DNA from 3 places in the Anaerobacillus sp. genome. Region 3 is predicted to be linked to each of the others. Evidence: a T-box and tRNA genes for the amino acid it is inferred to sense, from the RefSeq annotation. Region 3 holds a T-box; the other regions hold tRNA genes.
The links. The T-box of region 3 lies ahead of argS (arginine--tRNA ligase). A T-box ahead of a tRNA ligase gene usually reads a tRNA of that ligase, here a tRNA-Arg.

Region 1 (4,627 bases), on a different contig from region 3:
TCCACCATTATAATTTAATGCAATATAATCTTTCAATATGGCGGCGTGGCTCAGCTGGCTAGAGCGTACGGTTCATACCCGTGAGGTCGGGGGTTCGACTCCCTCCGCCGCTACCATTTTAATTTCATATATGATACGGAGGAATACCCAAGTCTGGCTGAAGGGATCGGTCTTGAAAACCGACAGGCGGGTTAAACCGCGCGGGGGTTCGAATCCCTCTTCCTCCTCCATATATACCTGGACCCGTGGTGTAGCGGTTAACATGCCTGCCTGTCACGCAGGAGATCGCCGGTTCGATCCCGGTCGGGTCCGCCATTTTAATTAATTAAATGTTCTTATAAACCGGAGGGGTAGCGAAGTGGCTAAACGCGGCGGACTGTAAATCCGCTCCTTAGGGTTCGGCGGTTCGAATCCGTCCCCCTCCACCATTTATAATTTACTGCCTTTAGGGGCATAGTTTAACGGTAGAACAGAGGTCTCCAAAACCTCCAGTGTGGGTTCGATTCCTACTGCCCCTGCCAATAAAAAAAATATGGCGGTCGTGGCGAAGTGGTGAACGCACCGGATTGTGGCTCCGGCATTCGAGGGTTCGATTCCCTTCGATCGCCCCATTTTTTTCAAAATAAAAACATTAATGGGCTATAGCCAAGCGGTAAGGCAACGGACTTTGACTCCGTCATTCTCTGGTTCGAATCCAGATAGCCCAGCCATTTTAATGCGGAAGTAGTTCAGTGGTAGAACACCACCTTGCCAAGGTGGGGGTCGCGAGTTCGAATCTCGTCTTCCGCTCCAATAAATATATAGTAATATTATATTGAGCATTTAATGCTTGGCGGCATAGCCAAGTGGTAAGGCACGGGTCTGCAAAACCCTTATCCCCCGGTTCGAATCCGGGTGCCGCCTCCAAGAGCTCATATAAGTCTTTCGTTATGCCGGGGTGGTGGAATTGGCAGACACACAGGACTTAAAATCCTGCGGTAGGTGACTATCGTGCCGGTTCAAGTCCGGCCCTCGGTACTTTAATATAATAAAATGCGCCCTTAGCTCAGCGACGAGCATTTTCATCGTCGATTAGGCTACGAGTTGTTTCGACGCAGTAAGCATCGAAGCTTGGCGAATAGAGGAAGAAAAAGGATGCTACAGAGCGAAACATCGTCCGTAAGCGTCTTGAAAAGCCTCATTGATAACACAACATGCGCCCTTAGCTCAGCTGGATAGAGTATTTGACTACGAATCAAAAGGTCGGGAGTTCGAATCTCTCAGGGCGCACCATTGCTACAACGTCGAGTAAGCTTCTAAGCAGCAATGCGACGAGGACCTACTGGACCGCAGGAGCAAACTGTTAATACTGTTCGGGAAGTGGCTCAGCTTGGTAGAGCACCTGGTTTGGGACCAGGGGGTCGCAGGTTCAAATCCTGTCTTCCCGACCATTTATTTTAAAGATGCGGGTGTAGTTTAGTGGTAAAACCTCAGCCTTCCAAGCTGATGTTGTGAGTTCGATTCTCATCACCCGCTCCAAACCTACTGCCCCGAATTGTCATCATCGCTGGTTTGCGACGAGGACCAACGGACCGCAGGAGCACACTACTATATATCACAATATAAACTAAGTTAGTTGATATTGCGACGAGCAAACGAAGTGGCGCAGGAGCACAATACCGAATAGTACGACTTAATTCATGTTATATGTAATGCGACGAGCATGTGAAATGACTACTATAGGGAAAATAATATTTTACTAATTGTATGGGCCTATAGCTCAGCTGGTTAGAGCGCACGCCTGATAAGCGTGAGGTCGGTGGTTCGAGTCCACTTAGGCCCACCATACTAATTCATATTCCACAGTAGCTCAGTGGTAGAGCTATCGGCTGTTAACCGATCGGTCGTAGGTTCGAGTCCTACCTGTGGAGCCATTTTTTAATTGGGGAAGTACTCAAGAGGCTGAAGAGGCGCCCCTGCTAAGGGTGTAGGTCGTGTGAGCGGCGCGAGGGTTCAAATCCCTCCTTCTCCGCCAGTTGCAACATAAATAAATGGCCCGTTGGTCAAGCGGTTAAGACACCGCCCTTTCACGGCGGTAACACGGGTTCGAATCCCGTACGGGTCACCAAGTATTTTAATAGGTTTATTTGTAGAAAAAAACAAGATATTCCTTGAATTAACGTCGAGTTGTTTCGACGCTTATGCTTCATAGTGTTACTAGAAGATGAGGAAACAGGGTCTACCTAGAATAAGCTTCATCAATACTTCGGAGGATTAGCTCAGCTGGGAGAGCACCTGCCTTACAAGCAGGGGGTCGGCGGTTCGAACCCGTCATCCTCCACCATTATTAACTTCTTAGCAGCATCGTAGGTACTCTTTACCTAAGAGTTCATGTGTACTAGCTTATTGGAAATTTATAATCTGCCGGCCTAGCTCAATTGGTAGAGCAACTGACTTGTAATCAGTAGGTTGGGGGTTCAAGTCCTCTGGCCGGCACTCTTTGTTTGTTAATTGTACTTCAGTACATTTTTTTATTTTAGGAGCCATTAGCTCAGTTGGTAGAGCATCTGACTTTTAATCAGAGGGTCGAAGGTTCGAATCCTTCATGGCTCACCAAAGTTTTTTGCATTGCAAAGTAACTTTTCATATGCGGGTGTGGCGGAATTGGCAGACGCGCTAGACTTAGGATCTAGTGTCATTGACGTGGGGGTTCGAGTCCCTTCACCCGCACTATAAAAAAGCTTCCTTAATTTAAAGGAAGCTTTTTTATTAAATAAAGTTTATCAATTAATTGAAACCTTCAAGAGTATAGAAATCTCTAAACAAGAAGCGTGCTTTGCATTACTTTAGTTATTAAGGTAATATTTTAATTGGTTTAATGCTTACTAGTTTCTTGAGAGCGGGATTTTTACCCAGTATCAGTCCTGAGACTAGGATTCAATTTTTAACAGTAAAAAATTCCTAAAGTTTGAAACTTTTTGTAATGAGTGGCGTATATAAATTTGAAGTCAAAAAAATTTTGGAGGTTTATAATGATTAAAAGTTTAAAAGTAGTAGGAGTAGCCTTGGTTTTTCTTTTCTTATTGTCAGCTTGTAGTGACGAGGTAGCTACAAATTTAACTGATGCTGAGGATGTACTGAAGCAATCATTAGTGGCAATGGAAAAGTTGGATAGCTACTCAATGACTATGGAAAGTGATCAAACAATGACCATCAATGATACTGAAACAATTAACATGATTATGAAAATTGAATCAGATATGACATTAGACCCGATGGCGTTTTATCAAAAGCTTTCTTTAGAAAGTGACATGGAGTTTATGGGAACGTATGAAACTGAAATGTATTTAGTTGGTGATCAAATGTATATGTTTGAGCCAATGATGAATGAATGGATGGAACTACCAATGGATATGGTGGAAGAAATGGGTAGTCTATCTGAAATGCAGTTAAGTCCTGATCAACAATTATTAATGCTGCGTAATTTTGTTGAAGATATTAAATTGTCTGAGAGTGGAAATGAGTATGTGTTAAAGCTTGTTGGGGAAGGGTCAAAGTTCATGGAACTTGCTGAATTCTTTGGTGGAGCTGGCGGTGAACTAGGAGGAATGTTAGAATTTTTCTCTGAGCTCGAACTAAATAAAATAGAATATGAGATTTTTATCGATAAAACAACTCTTTACCAAACAAAGCTGAATATGTCGCTTGATATGAATTTGGCTATGGAAGGTGAAACGGTTCATACAATCCAATCAATGAAAGCAACGATTCACGGTTATAATGAAGTTGGCGAGATAAAACTTCCTGAAGAAGTGTTGAATTAATTTTATGAGGACATCTACTAATCTAGTAGATGTCTTTTTCTGTGTGACTTTCTTCAAGTCGTTTATAAGGGAGCCATCTATACAGGAATGAGGTAGCTGTAGAAAGGATGAAAATCTGCTGACATATCCATTATGGGTTAAGACGGCAAGCATATAGATATTTCTATTGTTCATAAATTAACAAAGATTTTTATAAAGGTGTGAGGTTGGTCACTGAATTTGCTATTTAGTTTTTTTATAATCAAGTATTGTGTTACTTGAAGGGACTGTTGATAACATGTATAAACCATCACGTTTTAACGTTATTACTAATACGGATACTAATGAACTAATTGTATATAACAGCTATACGGGGGCAATTGCCCTATTTGATGAAAAAGAGGGAGAGGAAGTATGTCATTTATTAAGGAACGAAACTGTAACTGAAGCGCCTTTACTTGGAGATCTAGTTGAGCAAGGCTTTTTAGTCGATGAAGTCGTTGATGAAAAAAAGCGAGCGACTTTTTTACACCAAACATTAAATCGTAAGGATTCTTTACACTTAGTTCTTCTCCCAACCGAAGCGTGTAATTTTCGCTGTACATATTGTTATGAAGATTTTCCGCGTGGAAAAATGACTGAAAACGCCAAGCAAGGCTTGAAAAACTATATCCAAAAAGAGGGGAGATTTTTGCAACAATTAACTGTAAGTTGGTTTGGTGGTGAACCTCTATTAGGCTATGATGTGATAGATGAGCTTTCAGAAGTATTCTTGCAGGTAGCAAGGGAGTACAACATTAATTATTCTGCTGAAATCGCTACAAATGGGTATTTGTTAACAAAGG
Region 2 (4,627 bases), on a different contig from region 3:
TGCCTATTTGCAAAAGCGAATTGTTTTTGCGGATTAATGTTACCTTGTTTTTCTCGGTTTTCCTTTTGGCGCTGTGTCTTCTAAATTTACTCCTGTTAATTGAGCAATTACTTTTGGAACTTCTGTATTATCAAAAACACCGTTAAATACTTCAGCCCCAACACCGTAAGCGAAAATTGGTACCATGTTTCCGGAATGACCACCTGTACCACTCAATGAACGAATTTTAGAATTCATCGCACCACCTTGATAGTGGTCTGCGATAATTGTTCCAATTTCCCAGCCTATTCTAAAAGTTGGGACTCTTCTTCCTTGGTTATCTAAAATACGTTGATTAAATTGCTCAACTTGCGAATCGGTTAGTTGAATGTCAGCATACTTGCTAAATATACCTTTTATACTCTCTGTAGTGAATCGATTAGCACCATTATCAAATACTAACTCATTAACCATATATTCAGGTGTAACAGGTATCCCTTTTAGTTTATTAATATTCATTGGTTCAGCGGCTGCAATACCCATTGTTTCATGATCAGAAAGTGCAACAACTAGCGTATTACCATCTTTTTTAGCCCAATTAACGGCATATTCTACAGCATTATCAAATTCAATCGTTTCTTGCCAGATACTAGCAAAGTCAGCAGCATGCGCCGCGTGATCAATTCTAGCCCCTTCAATCATCGCAAAAAATCCTTTATTACCTTTAGTTCCTCTATTTAAAAATTCTAGTGTCTTTTCTGTCATTTCTGTAAGTGTTGGTTCTTTACTATTTAATTCGTCTCTGTCGATCTTATAGTTCATAAACGAGTCATTGAACAAGCCTAATAACTTTTCTCCTGTTGCAGCATTTAATTCATTTCTATCGGTTACATACGTATAACCTTTATCTTGGAACTTTTCAATTAAATTGACGCCGTTTTGCCTTTCGGGAGTAAAGAATTCTTTCCCGCCTCCTAGGATTACATCAATATCTTTTGCAAATAATTGACGAGCAATTTCGTCTTGACCAGCCCGAGTTCGAACGCTAGCGTAAAAGGCAGCAGGAGTGGCGTCTGTAGCAGTATTCGTTGAGACAAAGCCTACTTTTTTTCCAGCAAGCAAAGATGCATCCAAAATACTATCTAGTTCAGTTCCGTCAGGAGTAATTCCTAGCATTGTATTATTTGTTTTTTTTGCGGTTGCTAGTGCTGTTCCTGCAGCCGCTGAGTCGGTGACGAAATTGTCAGCTGAATACGTTTGGGATAGCGCTACATGCGGTAAACTTTGCATAAACAACCGTCCCTCTTTGCCATGCTCAAATAATCGAGCGACTTCCATTTGTCCCATTCCCAGACCGTCCCCAATTAGAACAATGACGTTTTTCGGTTTCTTACCTGGAGGGACTATTCTTTTCTCTAATAATCTTACCGTTTCATTTGCTTGTCCGTGGAATTGAACACCTTGTTGATTAGTCATTCTACGTGAAGGGCGATTATGATCTATGTTTTCGCTATCACGCAAAGGAACATAAAGATCTCCTTGCTGAATAGGTTCGTTCTCAAACCCTTCGTGTTTTTGCCCACCTGGTATTAAATGAATTTGTTGTGGTGGTATCTTTTGATTCTCTTGAGTAAGGTTTGCTTCAGCATTACCTGTAACTTGTTGAATTGGTCTAGCAACATGTGGAGTAGTTCCTTGTGCATTAAGGCCACATCCACTAATAAAAAATAACGATAAAAAAAACACATAAAATACTTTATAAATTTTCATAAGAACCTCTGCTTTCTGTTTGAAATTTGTTGATAAAAATATTGTTGCCCTAATAGACAAATTGCGCCTAAGTAGATATTGGAAAACATGAATTCGTCTATTAAATTCGCAACATTTTTTCTGCATAAATGCTTATGAAAACTAAGTGGAGATAAGGGGTGGGGAGGACGAAGGGAGATCCTTCTTTATTGGTTTCTATTTAATGTGTGCTACTACATAAATTATTTTAATATAGTTAAACCAATGCGTAGGAATTTAGAAGAAATAAAAAAGGTGTTGACGAGAGAAAAGTATTTATGTTAAATTATATATCCACCCGCTACTGAAAGGTGCTGATCAACAGAAAGAAAAACCAAGTAAAGATATTCTAAGATAACTTTATTGTTCAGCTTGCGATAGTAGATGTCTTTCGAAAGAAGTTAGGGTAGCTAGAGAACATTAAACATATAAGGGGCCTTAGCTCAGCTGGGAGAGCGCCTGCCTTGCACGCAGGAGGTCAGCGGTTCGATCCCGCTAGGCTCCACCATAATAATTTTAAGTAATATTATTCTTCATTTGGCGGCGTGGCTCAGCTGGCTAGAGCGTACGGTTCATACCCGTGAGGTCGGGGGTTCGAATCCCTCCGCCGCTACCAATTTAATTTCCTATATGATACGGAGGAATACCCAAGTCTGGCTGAAGGGATCGGTCTTGAAAACCGACAGGCGGGTTAAACCGCGCGGGGGTTCGAATCCCTCTTCCTCCTCCATATAATATAACTGGACCCGTGGTGTAGCGGTTAACATGCCTGCCTGTCACGCAGGAGATCGCCGGTTCGATCCCGGTCGGGTCCGCCATTCCTATATAAATGTAAATAATTTTATATTCCGGAGGGGTAGCGAAGTGGCTAAACGCGGCGGACTGTAAATCCGCTCCTTAGGGTTCGGCGGTTCGAATCCGTCCCCCTCCACCATGTTTATTTTTTTGTTTTTATGGGCATAGTTTATTGGTAGACAATTGTTCTTAAAATATGGCGGTCGTGGCGAAGTGGTTAACGCACCGGATTGTGGCTCCGGCATTCGTGGGTTCGATTCCCATCGTTCGCCCCATAATATTTTTTAGACATTGGGCTATAGCCAAGCGGTAAGGCAACGGACTTTGACTCCGTCATTCTCTGGTTCGAATCCAGATAGCCCAGCCATTTTCTTGAAGTAACTTTGCGCCCTTAGCTCAGCGACGAGCAACACATCGTTGGTTAGGCTACGAGTTGTTTCGACGCATACGCATTGAAGCATGACGAGAAGAGGAAGAAACAGGATGCTACAAAGCGATACATCGTCCGAAAGCATCGTGATTAAACTTCTTTGATATACTACATGCGCCCTTAGCTCAGCGACGAGCAACACATCGCTGGTTAGGCTACGAGTTGTTTCGACGCATACGCATCGAAGCATGACGAGAAGAGGAAGAAACAGGATGCTACAAAGCGATACATCGTCCGAAAGCATCGTGATTAAACTCTTTGATATTACTAGCGCCCTTAGCTCAGCTGGATAGAGTATTTGACTACGAATCAAAAGGTCGGGAGTTCGAATCTCTCAGGGCGCACCAATTTTTTTTAATCCTTTAATTTAAGGTTTATGTTTTTAAACAATGCGGGTGTAGTTTAGTGGTAAAACCTCAGCCTTCCAAGCTGATGTTGTGAGTTCGATTCTCATCACCCGCTCCAAATCAATTATTAATTTTTTTGCAATTATCGCGGGATGGAGCAACGAGCAATGCATCATGAGTATGCTCCGAGTTGTTTCGACGCATTATCAACAGAGGAATGCTAGTAGAGGAAGAAACAGTCTTTTCGTTACTAGGATCAGGAATAAAATTATCTTTATTTTATATTATCGCGGGGTGGAGCAACGAGCAATGCATCACGAGTATGCTCCGAGTTGTTTCGACGCATTATCAACAGAGGAATGCTAGTAGAGGAAGAAACAGTCTTTTCGTTACTAGGGTCAGGAATAAAATTATCTTTATTTTATATTATCGCGGGGTGGAGCAACGAGCAATGCATCACGAGTATGCTCCGAGTTGTTTCGACGCATTATCAACAGAGGATTGCTAGTAGAGGAAGAAACAGTCTTTTCGTTAACTAGGATCAGGAATAAAATTACCTTATTTTATATTATCGCGGGGTGGAGCAGTCTGGCAGCTCGTCGGGCTCATAACCCGAAGGTCGCAGGTTCAAATCCTGCCCCCGCAACCAATCTAACTGTTATGGCTCGGTAGCTCAGTCGGTAGAGCAGAGGACTGAAAATCCTCGTGTCGGCGGTTCGATTCCGTCCCGAGCCACCATCTTTTGCCGGCCTAGCTCAATTGGTAGAGCAACTGACTTGTAATCAGTAGGTTGGGGGTTCAAGTCCTCTGGCCGGCACTCTTAACTCTTTTATAATAAGAGCCATTAGCTCAGTTGGTAGAGCATCTGACTTTTAATCAGAGGGTCGAAGGTTCGAATCCTTCATGGCTCACCAAAGTTATTTGGAATGTAAAATAACTTTCCGTATGCGGGTGTGGCGGAATTGGCAGACGCGCTAGACTTAGGATCTAGTGTCATTGACGTGGGGGTTCGAGTCCCTTCACCCGCATTTTATTCACGATCTTAGTTCATAACGTAAAGATTTATATAAAAAGATCTATAAAAAAGATGTTGCACAAGATAAATTATTGTGATATAATTAAATTCTTGTCGCTAAAACGACAGTTAATTGTTCCTACAGTTACTCGTAGCAATATTGCACGATTTGACTATAAGGTAGTTAAAAAAATTGTTCTTTGAAAACTGAACACACAGCCAAGCGAATTAAAGAGATAGCAATATCTCGTCAATGTAACAAAAATTTTTGAG
Region 3 (4,627 bases):
TAAGAATGAGATTATCACATTATATTATTAGTAGAAAATTAGAAAGGATGTGGGATATTGAACATTATTAAACGCCGTTCTGAATCAGTCGAGTTAAAGTGTTTTAGGATATTAAACACGAGGTATCAATTACCGGAAAAAGATAAGCTCAATTACTTGTTTGCAGAGAAAGGCTTTGAAGGGGAATTGAAGCTTGATAAGATGCTGGAGAACCTTTCATCTAACTGCTTAGTTTTGCAAGATTTACTCTTAGAGCAAAACAATACTGTATTTCAAATTGACACCTTGGTTATTGCCCAAGGCACGATTTTTCTGTTCGAAGTGAAAAATTACGATGGAGTCTATTACATCAGCAACGGAGGGTGGTTTTCTGAGAACGGAAAAGAAATTAAGAACCCAATCCATCAAATAAGCCGTTCTGAGACGCTTCTTCGCCAAATGATAGCCCCACAAAACTTGAACCTCAATATTCAATCGCAACTCATTTTCGTTAACCCACAATTTACTCTCTACGAAGCCTCTAAAGACCTTCCGGTTATACTTCCATCACAATTAAATCGCTTTTTAGATAATTTGAACAAGCTATCCGTAAATCTAACGCATAAACACAATAAACTGGCTCACTTTTTAAAAACTAGTCATACATCTGATCTCCCCTATACCCGTTTACCTAATTACCATTACGACCAGTTGCAAAAAGGAGTTGTCTGTCAAAAATGTAGTTCATTTATGTCGATACTAAACAGAAGAAATTTAATTTGTAATGATTGTGGATACGAAGAACATATCGAAGAAAGTGTTATCCGCAGTATCCAGGAATTTAATCTGCTCTTTCCAGAAAAAAAGGTTACTGTGAGCGCTATGATGGAATGGTGTAAAGTGATAGAGTCTAAAAAAACGATTAGAAGAATTTTACAGAAGAACTATAAGTTAGTTTGTATTGGAAGGTTTTCAAATTATGTTTGATAGTTTAGACATAAAGGCGCGTTCAATGTTCCCCTTACGTTGGTTAGACCCGGCTAAAGGGCACGTTGAGGCGTTCAATGTTCCCTTACGTTGGTTACGCCTTCCTAAAGGGAACGTTAAGGCGTTCAATGTTCCCGTCACGTTGATTACGCTCGGCTAAAGGGCACGTTGAGGCATTCAACGTTCCCGTCACGCTAGTTACACCTGGCTAAAGGGAAAGTTAAGGTGTTCAATGTTCCCTTTACGTTGTTACACCAGGCTAAAGGGCACGTTGAGTTGTTCAATGTTCCCGTCACGCTGGTTACACCCGGCTAAAGGGCACGTTGAGGCATTCAACGTTCCCGTCACGCTGGTTACACCCGGCTAAAGGGCACGTTGAGACGTTCAATGTTCCCGTCACACTGGTAACGACTGGCTAATGGGCACGTTGAGTTGTTCAACGTTCCCGTCATGCTGGTTACGCCTGGCTAAAGGGCACGTTAAGGCGTTCAACGTGCCCGTCACGCTGATTACACCTAGCTAAAGGGAACGTTAAGGCTCCCAATTAACCAACATATTTAATCCATAGTTAGACCGAGCCCCACCAAATAGCAGAATACTAAGCAAAATCAAAAATGTCATTGATTTTCCAATGAAATTTGTTTATACTATCAAAAATATCAAAATTCTATGAAAAAGAGAGTAATTGTGATACTTGTCTTAAGCGAGTTAGGGGTGGTGGAAGCCTAATAGACAGTCCATAATGAAGCGCACTTTTGAGAAGCAGCCTGAAAATAGTAGGGTGTCGTCGGGGAAACCCGTTATCATTTAGCAAGAAGGTTCTTAATGAACAATCAGAGTGGTACCGCGGGTAATCTCGTCTCTATTAATGGAGACGGGATTTTTTTATTTGTGCATGATCCCCCAAAAAGACACAGCTAGCTACATTAAATTCCAATAACAGCATTAGGCACTGAACAGTAAAGTTCTTAATTCAATTCAACAAACACAACATTAGGCACTAGACAGAGCAACTTTTAATTATAAAGAGAAAGGTGATTGAGATGGAATTAGTAAAGAAATACGCTGAAGCAATAACTTTACACTTAGAAGGCATTTTAAATCAAGATTCAGTTGGGAAGTTAATCGAAAAACCGAAGTATGATGAGCAGGGAGATATGGCATTCCCATGTTTTTCTCTCGCAAAAACATTACGAAACTCACCAAATACGATTGCCAAAGAATTAGCCAGTAAAATTGAGAGTCCTCTATTTGAGAAGGTTGTTGCTGATGGACCGTATGTAAACTGTTTTCTTAATAAAACAATGGTAAGCAAAGAAATCCTCGCGACGATCGTGCAGCAGCAAACAAACTACGGTTCACTTGAAATCGGAACCGGAAAGAACATTGTCATTGATTTTTCTTCACCAAATATTGCAAAACCTTTTTCAATGGGCCACCTAAGATCAACCGTTATCGGGAACTCACTAGCTAACATTGCTGAAAAATGTGGGTTTACTGCTATTAGAGTAAATCATCTCGGTGACTGGGGCACGCAATTTGGAAAGCTTATCGTTGCTTACAAGCTATGGGGCCATGAGGAAATTGTTAAAGATGACCCGATCAAGGAACTGTTAAACCTTTATGTGAAATTTCATATTGAGGCTGAAAATGAGCCAACTTTAGAAGACGACGCACGATTATGGTTCAAAAAGTTAGAAGAAGGTGACGAAGAAGCTACAAGACTTTGGAAATGGTTTAGAGATGAATCGCTTAAAGAATTCTCAAAAATTTATGAGTTACTCGATGTTCATTTCGATTCCTACCAAGGGGAAGCATTTTATAATGACAAGATGGCTAAACCAATTGAAAGCTTAACCACCAGCGGTCTTTTGACGAGTTCTGACGGGGCAGAAATTGTTGACCTAACTGAACATGATTTACCACCTTGCTTAATTAAAAAATCAGATGGAGCTACATTGTACGCAACTAGAGATCTAACTGCTGCGATGTATAGACAGGAAACATACCATTTTGATCAAACTCTCTATGTCGTTGGTCAGGAACAAAGTTTACATTTCAAACAAATCTTTTTAGTTCTTGAAAAGTTAGGTTACGACTGGGCAAAAGGGTTAGTCCATATTCCTTTTGGGTTCATTTTGAAGGATGGAAAAAAGATGTCGACAAGAAAGGGGAAAATTGTTCTTTTAGAAGAGGTTATCAAAGAAGCCATTGAGTTAGCAAAGAAAAATATCGAGACGAAAAATGCAGCGATCATAAACAAGGACGAAATTGCCAAGATGGTCGGCGTAGGGGCAATCATTTTCCATGATTTAAAAAATGAACGTCAAAACAGTGTCGAGTTCTCCCTTGAGGAAATGTTAAAATTTGAAGGGACTACTGGTCCTTACGTCCAATACACACATGCGAGAGCTTGCTCGATTTTAAGAAAAGGGAATTACTCTTTGGAAAATCTGGAGTTAACCGGTTTAAATGACGATCAGAGTTGGCTAGTTGTAAAATTACTCATTGAATTTCCAAATGTGATTGAAAAAAGCTTTAATCTCTATGAACCATCACAAATTGCCAAGTATTTAATCGAGCTTTCCCAAGAGTTTAATAAATACTATGGCCGTGTCAAAATTTTAACAAATTATGGGGAACAAGATAGTAGATTAGCCTTGGTCAAAGCGGTTACTTTAGTTCTGAAGGAAGGTTTAAGATTGTTAGGTTTAAAAGCACCAGAGGAAATGTAATGAGCTTGACGTTTTATTAATCAAAAAACACATAAAGGTGTTCAACGTGCCTGTCAGATTGAATACACCTTTCTAAAGGCAACGTTGAGTTGTCCAACGTTCCCGTCACGCAGGTTATACCTTTCTAAAGGGAACGATGAGGCGTTCAATGTGCCCGTCACGTTGAATATACCTTTCTAAAGGGAACGATGAGGCGTTCAATGTTCCCGTCACGTTGAATATACCTTTCTAAAGGGAACGATGAGGCGTTCAATGTGCCCGTCATGCCGGTTACACCTTTCTAAAGGGAACGATGAGGCGTTCAATGTTCCCGTCACGCTGGTTATGCCTGGCTAAAGGGAACGTTGAGGTGTTCAATGTTCCCGTCACGCTGGTTCCACCTATCTAAAGGGAACGTTGAGGCGTTCAATGTTCTCGTCACGCTGGGTTATACCTGGCTAAAGGGAAGGTTGAGGCGTTTAATGTTCCCGTCACGCTGGGTACACCAGTCTAAAGGGCACATTGAAGCAGTCCGTGTCGGCTCAGGCTGGTTTCTGTATGCCAAGGACATTCTATTTTTCTGATAAAGTAGTTAAACATCATTACTAGATATCCAAAGCTAGATACAATATCATTTGAGGAGTGAATTAGAAGATGCGACAAATCATTGCACTTGGTGGGGGCGGCTTTTCAATGGAGCCAGATAACCCATTATTAGACTCGTATATATTAAAACAAGCAAATAAAACAAACCCGAAAATATGTTTTATCCCTACTGCAAGTGGAGATGCAGAAAACTATATAACAAATTTCTATAATTTTTTTAACGAACAAAGCTGTCAGCCATCACATTTATCTCTATTCAGACCTCCGACAAGAGATTTAGAAACCTTCATTTTAGAGAAAGATATTATTTACGTTGGTGGTGGAAACACAAAAAATTTATT

Region 1: it encodes a tRNA-Arg, which carries the amino acid that the T-box ahead of argS (arginine--tRNA ligase) is inferred to sense. The anticodon was not compared.
Region 2: it encodes a tRNA-Arg, which carries the amino acid that the T-box ahead of argS (arginine--tRNA ligase) is inferred to sense. The anticodon was not compared.

What each region holds. Positions count from the first base shown of each region.
Region 1 is NZ_JBKBWN010000012.1:128,203-132,829, reverse strand. It holds tRNA gene ACK4M9_RS16550 (tRNA-Ala) at 1-7, shown strand, start outside; tRNA gene ACK4M9_RS16545 (tRNA-Met) at 40-116, shown strand; tRNA gene ACK4M9_RS16540 (tRNA-Ser) at 138-230, shown strand; tRNA gene ACK4M9_RS16535 (tRNA-Asp) at 240-315, shown strand; tRNA gene ACK4M9_RS16530 (tRNA-Tyr) at 345-428, shown strand; tRNA gene ACK4M9_RS16525 (tRNA-Trp) at 448-521, shown strand; tRNA gene ACK4M9_RS16520 (tRNA-His) at 536-611, shown strand; tRNA gene ACK4M9_RS16515 (tRNA-Gln) at 636-710, shown strand; tRNA gene ACK4M9_RS16510 (tRNA-Gly) at 718-792, shown strand; tRNA gene ACK4M9_RS16505 (tRNA-Cys) at 832-906, shown strand; tRNA gene ACK4M9_RS16500 (tRNA-Leu) at 932-1,017, shown strand; tRNA gene ACK4M9_RS16495 (tRNA-Arg) at 1,196-1,272, shown strand; tRNA gene ACK4M9_RS16490 (tRNA-Pro) at 1,354-1,430, shown strand; tRNA gene ACK4M9_RS16485 (tRNA-Gly) at 1,445-1,518, shown strand; tRNA gene ACK4M9_RS16480 (tRNA-Ile) at 1,749-1,825, shown strand; tRNA gene ACK4M9_RS16475 (tRNA-Asn) at 1,839-1,913, shown strand; tRNA gene ACK4M9_RS16470 (tRNA-Ser) at 1,924-2,014, shown strand; tRNA gene ACK4M9_RS16465 (tRNA-Glu) at 2,033-2,107, shown strand; tRNA gene ACK4M9_RS16460 (tRNA-Val) at 2,248-2,323, shown strand; tRNA gene ACK4M9_RS16455 (tRNA-Thr) at 2,403-2,475, shown strand; tRNA gene ACK4M9_RS16450 (tRNA-Lys) at 2,520-2,595, shown strand; tRNA gene ACK4M9_RS16445 (tRNA-Leu) at 2,629-2,709, shown strand; gene ACK4M9_RS16440 (DUF6612 family protein) at 3,012-3,803, shown strand; gene ACK4M9_RS16435 (radical SAM protein) at 4,081-4,627, shown strand, end outside.
Region 2 is NZ_JBKBWN010000005.1:114-4,740, reverse strand. It holds gene ACK4M9_RS08020 (alkaline phosphatase) at 40-1,749, opposite strand; tRNA gene ACK4M9_RS08015 (tRNA-Ala) at 2,200-2,275, shown strand; tRNA gene ACK4M9_RS08010 (tRNA-Met) at 2,307-2,383, shown strand; tRNA gene ACK4M9_RS08005 (tRNA-Ser) at 2,405-2,497, shown strand; tRNA gene ACK4M9_RS08000 (tRNA-Asp) at 2,510-2,585, shown strand; tRNA gene ACK4M9_RS07995 (tRNA-Tyr) at 2,618-2,701, shown strand; tRNA gene ACK4M9_RS07990 (tRNA-His) at 2,762-2,837, shown strand; tRNA gene ACK4M9_RS07985 (tRNA-Gln) at 2,855-2,929, shown strand; tRNA gene ACK4M9_RS07980 (tRNA-Arg) at 3,263-3,339, shown strand; tRNA gene ACK4M9_RS07975 (tRNA-Gly) at 3,384-3,457, shown strand; tRNA gene ACK4M9_RS07970 (tRNA-Met) at 3,912-3,988, shown strand; tRNA gene ACK4M9_RS07965 (tRNA-Phe) at 4,002-4,077, shown strand; tRNA gene ACK4M9_RS07960 (tRNA-Thr) at 4,084-4,156, shown strand; tRNA gene ACK4M9_RS07955 (tRNA-Lys) at 4,178-4,253, shown strand; tRNA gene ACK4M9_RS07950 (tRNA-Leu) at 4,287-4,367, shown strand.
Region 3 is NZ_JBKBWN010000002.1:312,533-317,159, forward strand. It holds gene ACK4M9_RS03640 (NERD domain-containing protein) at 58-966, shown strand; T-box leader at 1,627-1,833, shown strand; gene argS (arginine--tRNA ligase) at 2,010-3,701, shown strand; gene ACK4M9_RS03650 (Type 1 glutamine amidotransferase-like domain-containing protein) at 4,335-4,627, shown strand, end outside.